One region of the Exiguobacterium sp. UBA5002 genome, then DNA from elsewhere that is predicted to be linked to it. Evidence: predicted binding sites of a transcription regulator. Region 1 holds the regulator's gene; the other holds the start of a gene.
What was found. The regulator Rex, encoded in region 1, represses fermentation and respiration genes when NADH is low (regulators of the CRP and FNR family bind a similar motif). The targets are predictions, from matches to a motif close to TTGTGAAATATTTCACAA.

Region 1 (3,656 bases):
CATTCGTTCCAAATCTCATCGATGACACGGTTCCGGTCATTGAGTTCCGCTTGCTCTTGATCGTAATACCCGATCGAGACACCGGTGCCGAAACGGAAATCACCGAAGAGAGGACGTAAACGACCGACGAGGACTTTTAAGAGCGTCGACTTCCCGATTCCGTTCGGTCCGACGAGTGCCAGTGATTCGCCGCGTTGCAAGCGGAACGTGATGTCTTTTGAGACAGCTTCTTCGTAACCGATTGCCAATTGATTGACTTGAAGAACGTCATTCCCGCTCTGTTTTTCGATTGGGAAGGAGAGGACCGTACTGCGTTCATCTCCATCTGGTCGGTCGAGCCGGTCGACCTTCTCGAGCCGTTTTCGAACGCTTTGAGCACGCTTTGTCGTTGTCGCCCGAGCGATGTTTCGTTGAATGAAATCCTGCATCTTCGCGATTTCTTCTTGCTGCTGTTCGAACTGTTTCATTTCTTGATCGTACAATGCCGCTTTTTGCTCGAGGTACTTCGTATAGTTCCCAGTGAACTTACGACAGACATTACGAGAGAGCTCATAGACGACATTGACGACTTGATCGAGGAAGTACCGATCGTGCGAGACGATCAGAACGGCACCACGATAACCACCGAGGTAACTTTCAAGCCAAGCGAGCGTATCGATATCCAGATGGTTCGTCGGTTCATCGAGAATGAGAAGCTCTGGTGCTTGCAGGAGCATCTTCGCTAAGGCGAGCCGTGTCCGTTGACCTCCGGACAATGTCTGGATCCGGCGTGAGTAATCGTCTGGATAAAAGCGCATGCCGTGCAGGACGGAGCGAATATTCGCTTCAAACTGATAACCACCTGCTTCTGAGAAGTCATGTTGCGCTTGATCGTACGTCTTCAGGAGTCGATCGTAAGCGACCGGGTCGTTCAAGATGTGCTCCATGCCCATCTCGATTTCCATCCGGCGCAGTGTCCGTTCTTGTTCTTGCAGATGTTCAAAAACGGTCAGCATCTCGTTCCAGATCGTCTCATTCGATTCGAGACCACTGTCTTGCGCGAGATAGCCGATTTTGACATCTTTACCTTTCATGATATCGCCCGAGTCATGACTGAGTTCACCAGCGATGATTTTGAGCAAGGTTGATTTACCGGCACCATTTCGACCGACGAGCGCAATTCGGTCGCGCTCCTGTACTTCCAATTTGATATTTTCTAAAATCGGCTCGACGCCGAATGATTTCGAGAGTTGGTTGACTTGTAAGAGTATCATTTCCATCCATCCTTCCACCCTTTAGTCTATCACGAACAAAAGCGCGAGGTCCTGCGGAATATATTATTTGTGACTCTATGTGAAGTGGTTTACAATCAAGGAGAGTAGAAAGCTTTTTGCAAAGATTTGGGTGCCACGATGGATGTGGCCGAAGGGGGAACTGCAGGATGAATGGACCAGACACAAAAATTCCACAAGCGACAGCAAAACGGTTGCCGCTATATTATCGCTTCATCCAAAGTTTATACAATTCAGGCAAGCTCCGCGTCTCTTCTGCTGAGTTAAGCGAGGCGGTGAAGGTTGATTCAGCAACGATTCGTCGCGACTTTTCCTACTTTGGGGCACTAGGGAAGAAGGGGTATGGATATAACGTTCAACATCTCTTAACGTTTTTCCGGAAAACCTTGAATCAAGATGAGGTGACGAATGTTGCCTTGATCGGGGTCGGTCATCTCGGAACAGCGTTTGCAAATTATAACTTTTTAAAGAATAATAGTACTCGGATAGTCGTTGCGTTTGATGCGGACGAAGAGAAGGTCGGAACAACGACGCATGACGTTCCAATCTATCATGTTTCGGACATGAAAGAACAAATCGAAGCGAATCAGGTCGATGTCGCCATCTTGACGGTTCCATCCCAGTTCGCACAGTCAGTAGCGGATGAGTTAGTCGAGTATGGTGTGACAGGCATTCTGAACTTCACGCCTGCACGGTTGAACGTGCCAGCGAGCGTTCGGGTTCATCACATCGATTTATCGATCGAGTTGCAGTCGTTAGTTTATTTCATGAAGCATTATTCGCAATCAGCTGAAGGAGTGAAATCATAATGGAAAACCTTATCCCGCTCACGTTAGGTATCGGACCTGCGAGTATCGGATTAATTGCTGTCGTCGCGTTGATCATCTTCGGACCGAAGAAGTTACCGGAATTCGGTCGTGCTGCCGGTCAAACATTGAAAGAGTTCAAGAATGCCACGAACGGCATCATGGACGACGATAAAAAGGACGAACCGAAAGAGAAGTGATTGAATCATGACGGTTGATCAAGAACAAAGCATGACGTCGCACCTAGACGAACTGCGTAAGCGGATTGTCTGGTCGCTCCTCATCGTCGTCGTCCTGTTCGCTGTCGCATTTCCGCTCGTCCGACCGCTCGTCCGTTTTCTGCAAGCGGACTTAAAAGAGCTCGGTATCGGATTAAATGCCTTCAACGTCGCCGATCCTTTAATGTTGTATTTGAATCTTGCGTTCATCATCGCGCTGATTTTAGCGTCACCGTTCTGGATGTATCAACTGTGGGCATTCGTCCGACCAGGGCTTTATGAAAAGGAACAAAAAGCAACACTGACATATATTCCAGTCATCTTCTTTCTATTTTTGGCTGGTGTAGCCTTCTCGTATTTCTGGTTGCTTCCCTTCTTGCTCGAAGTCTCAACGGATCTCGGGAAAGAATTGGGGATCGAGCAAGTCATCGGGGTCGAAAACTACTTCAGTTTCTTGATCCGGTTGACGATGCCGTTTGGTCTTCTCTTCCAATTGCCGGTCGTGACGATGTTCCTGACACGTCTTGGTCTTGTGACGCCATATTTCATGCGAAAGAATCGAAAATATGCGTATTTCGCGCTGTTCGTCGTTGCGGCATTGATCGCACCGCCGGACGTGACGTCACACTTGATGATCTCAGTGCCGTTGTTCGTTCTCTATGAAATCAGTATCTTGATTTCCGCGCGGACGTATAAAAAGGTCTTGATCCTCGAGCAACAGGCAGAGCTTGAACGACAGGCGGATTTGATGCGTGAATTGAATAAATGAATCGTGAATTCCTTCCAGCCATTTCGGGAGGAATTCTTTTTTATGAAAGCGTTATGTTTATATTGATAAAGCAGTTAGCGATGCGTATACTAAAGATAATTCATGGGGGCTTAGCTCAGCTGGGAGAGCGTTTGGCTGGCAGCCAAAAGGTCGTCGGTTCGATCCCGATAGTCTCCACCAAGTTCATACGTTCAACTCCTCGAGTGCTCGAGGAGTTTTTTTATGTTCCCAGTTAAATTCCTTCCAAATATAAAATGTCACCAAAAAGAAAAAAATTAAAAAAATAGACAAATATAAATTGTTTATTTCCATTAACTTCATTAAACTAAAAATACAGAATTTTCGTTAAACTGTTTTATTAGTATTACTACTATGGTTTTACAGAAAAGGGGAAACGAACGCATGAAGAAGAAGATTGCACTTATGGCAGCCGTCTTAATGACGTCTTCCAATCTAGTCAGTGCGCAAGGTGCACTGTCCTCACAAGACAAAGCGACGGGTCAAAAACCGCAGGCGCTCTCACTGAAGAAATCGGGACAAGAAAAGAACTACAAACAATCGGATAAAGTCCGAGTCGTCATCGAGATGGAAC
Region 2 (3,656 bases), on a different contig from region 1:
AACGAGAAGAGTCACGTCACGGGGTGGAACAAGAGTATCACGTCGAAAAGAAGCCGTTGCGTTTTGAAGAGAACCTTGAAAAACCATATCAACACGTGACGAATCCGAAAAAGAACGGATGAACAGTTGCAATTCCTTTTCTTTCTTGGTACGATACTTGAGTATGCTTAACCTTATGTAAAGCAAAATCACTTGATACATCGAGAGCTAGATAGGAGGGAATCCCATGCGCGTTAAAATCACATTAGCTTGCACTGAAACTGGTGACCGTACTTATATCACTAAAAAGAACAAGCGTAACAACCCAGAGCGTCTTGAGTTGAAGAAATACAACCCACGTCTCCGTAAGCACACACTTCACCGTGAAGTGAAATAATTGAGATGGAAGCCGTCACTTCGTGTGATGGCTTTTTTTGTAGAAAGGAAGACAACTATGAACAAACAAGAAGTACGCCGTCTGATCAAAGAACGACTAGATGTGATGGAGAACCGTGCGGAAAAGGAACGATTGATTCACGAACATGTCTTGTTACTACCTGAATGGCAACAAGCGACCTGTGTCGCGATCACGTTAGCTTTTCGAAATGAATGTGATACAAGAATGCTGATTGAACAAGCGTGGCAAGAGGGCAAGACGGTCTTGATACCAAAAGTAGTCGGAGACGAGATGGTCTTTTATGAACATGGACCAGAAGATCAACTGCAAGCAAATCAGATGGGGATTGCTGAACCGATCGCTTCAGCACGTCGCGCCTCACTTGATCAAGCAGAGCTTTGCCTCGTTCCGGGTCGCGCCTATCGTCGGGACGGCTATCGTTTAGGATGGGGAGGAGGCTATTACGATCGTGCACTCGTGCCATATACAGGATGTAAAGTATCGATTGCCTTTTCTGAACAACTTCTTCCAGATTTCGAAGTGGAAGCCTTTGATATCCCCGTTGACTTGATCGTCACTGAATTAGAGGTCATCCGATGTTGAGCGCGACCATTTTGTTTTGTCTATTGCTTGCTTGGACCGGACGATCTTTTCGTTTATTGACGACAAGTGGTGCTATCATGACCCTGCTCGTCGGTAGTGGTGTCTCATTCGGATTCGGTTGGCAAGGATTAGTAGTACTCTTACTCTTCTTTGGTAGCTCGAGTCTGTTATCGAAGGTCGGACGATCTAGAAAACAATCGGTCGACTCCATCGTTGAGAAAGACGGCGCGCGTGACGGATGGCAAGTCCTTGCGAATGGAGGGGTAGCGTTCGTTGCTGCCTTAGCGTATGCCATGACGATGGATTTTGCGTATCTCTTGTTATTTCTATTCGTCATCGCAGCATCGAATGCTGATACGTGGGCATCTGAAATCGGACCGCTCTCAAGACGTGATCCGTGGTCTCTCAAAACGTTACGACGGGTACCAGCAGGAACGAGTGGAGCGATGTCGCTGATTGGAACGATCGGTACGATCGCAGGAGCTGCGTTCATCGCTGTAGCAGCGCATTGGATATTTTCTCTTTCTTTAAGACACGTCTTACTCGTAACAAGCATCGGTGTACTCGGGAGCCTACTGGATACACTATTTGGAGCGGTAGGGCAACGCGTTTACCGATGTACGGTTTGTGGGGAATACACGGAAAAGCGAGAGCACCATGGTCAACCGACAGCTTACGTTTCAGGCATTCGATTTTTAGGGAATGATGTTGTCAATGTCTTAACGAGTGGTTTGGCAAGCGGAATCGGGTTTATCATCGTTCGATTTTGGTAACTGGAAAGTATGTGAGCATGTAATTCCTTATGTTAGGATATCAATGACACAAAATGGACAAATGTGATTAATTTCACATGATACAAATAATGTGAAAGATGTTACAATTTACTTGTGAGATAGTTAACAAACTTTTAGGACGAATGGAAGGGTGGACATAACGATATGGAATTACATGCGAAAGTGACACGAGTAGCCCTCATTGGAGCTGGTGCAGTCGGTTCAAGCTTTGCCTATCAGATGTCAACAGCTGGACTTTGTGAAGAACTTGTCATCATTGATGTCAACAAAGCCAAAGCAGAGGGCGAGGCAATGGACTTAAACCACGGAACACCATTTAGCTCTTCACCGATGCGAATATGGGCTGGAGACTACGCGGACTGCCGCGAAGCGGAAGTCGTCGTCATCACGGCAGGCGCTCCACAAAAACCAGGTGAGACAAGACTCGATCTCGTTGCAAAGAATGCGTTGATCATGAAAGAAATGATTCGTCAAATCATGGATTCCGGTTTTGATGGTATCATCGTCGTGGCTTCTAATCCGGTTGATATCATGGCGCATCTTGCCTGGAAATATTCTGGTCTTCCGAAATCCCGCGTATTTGGATCAGGAACGGTGCTTGATACAGCGCGCCTGCGTCAAATGCTCGGAGAATACTTTCACATTGATTCCCGAAATGCCCATGCCTATATTCTTGGCGAACATGGTGATACGGAATTCGCTGCCTGGAGTAACAGCCGCATTTATGGAAAAACGATTGATGAACTACTTGCTGAAGACGATCGTTATTCTCAAGCAGATCTTGATCAAATCTACATCAACGTCCGAGATGCTGCTTATCATATTATCGAGCGCAAAGGGGCAACCTATTATGCGATTGGGCTTGGGCTCGTTCGGATCGTTCGTGCCATCCTCGGAAATGAGAACTGTCTGTTGACGGTCGGTGCGCATGTCGATGGTCAGTATGGAATTTCCGGTATCCATATTGGAGTTCCTGCCATCATCAATCGTCAAGGTGTGCGTGAAATCATTGAAGTCTCATTGACGGATGAAGAGTTGAAGAAATTCCATCATTCTGCTGATGTATTGCGTCAGACGCTTGAACCCGTCTTACAAGGATAATCGTACGAATCATGATGAAGGTGTTACGAAATAAAGTAGCAAAAAACTCAAGTGTCGGACCTGCTTCATATTGTCCACACTTGAGTTTTTTTGATGTGGAGAACAAACACGTTAATAATTACATCTATTCGTCCGGTAGTAAAAAGAGAAAAATCTAGGTTTTATTTTACTAGAAAAGGGTTAAGTAAGAGATAGAAGGGTTTTTACGTCATTTTTTGTACGTCATGATACCCAAAAAGGAGAGAACCGACAGTCATGTATACTTTTCGAAAACTAACTAAAGAGGATGCAGAACAATACTGGAATCTACGCCTTGAGGGATTAAAAAATCATCCAGATGCATTCGGTCATTCGTTTGATGATGAACAGCAAACCCCGCTCCGCGAAGTACAAGAAGGACTTGAGGGAGAACCCGACTCCGATGAGGTTTGGCTTGGTATGTTCGACGGTGATACATTGTTTGGGTTTGGTCAGGTCAAACCATATGAATTGTCACGTGAATCGCATAAAGCGATGATTTCCGGAGTATACGTATCACCTGAATATCGTGGGGGTACTGGTCGCGCTCTGATGGAAGCCTTAATCGAGGAAGCGAAGAAGTTACCGGACGTCGAGCAAGTCATTCTTGCCGTTTTATCAGGGAACGAAGCCGCACAAAATCTTTATGAGTCGCTCGGTTTTGAAGTATATGCCGAAGATCCAGATTCCGTAAAATTAGAAGACGGCACATATCGTGATGATATTTGGATGAAGAAGTACGTCTAAGTTCTTGAGATGGTGTG

Region 2: B4C70_RS08910 (L-lactate dehydrogenase) is a predicted target of Rex. The motif match lies at 1,814-1,831, and genes of this name have one in related genera.

Annotation. Positions count from the first base shown of each region.
Region 1 covers NZ_DGYQ01000006.1:8,220-11,875, forward strand. The annotation lists gene B4C70_RS01310 (ATP-binding cassette domain-containing protein) at 1-1,253, opposite strand, end outside; gene B4C70_RS01315 (redox-sensing transcriptional repressor Rex) at 1,421-2,080, shown strand; gene B4C70_RS01320 (twin-arginine translocase TatA/TatE family subunit) at 2,080-2,277, shown strand; gene tatC (twin-arginine translocase subunit TatC) at 2,285-3,064, shown strand; tRNA gene B4C70_RS01330 (tRNA-Ala) at 3,169-3,244, shown strand.
Region 2 covers NZ_DGYQ01000028.1:16,671-20,326, forward strand. The annotation lists gene B4C70_RS08890 (1,4-alpha-glucan branching protein domain-containing protein) at 1-122, shown strand, start outside; gene rpmG (50S ribosomal protein L33) at 227-376, shown strand; gene B4C70_RS08900 (5-formyltetrahydrofolate cyclo-ligase) at 434-979, shown strand; gene B4C70_RS08905 (DUF92 domain-containing protein) at 973-1,752, shown strand; gene B4C70_RS08910 (L-lactate dehydrogenase) at 1,918-2,874, shown strand; gene B4C70_RS08915 (GNAT family N-acetyltransferase) at 3,130-3,639, shown strand.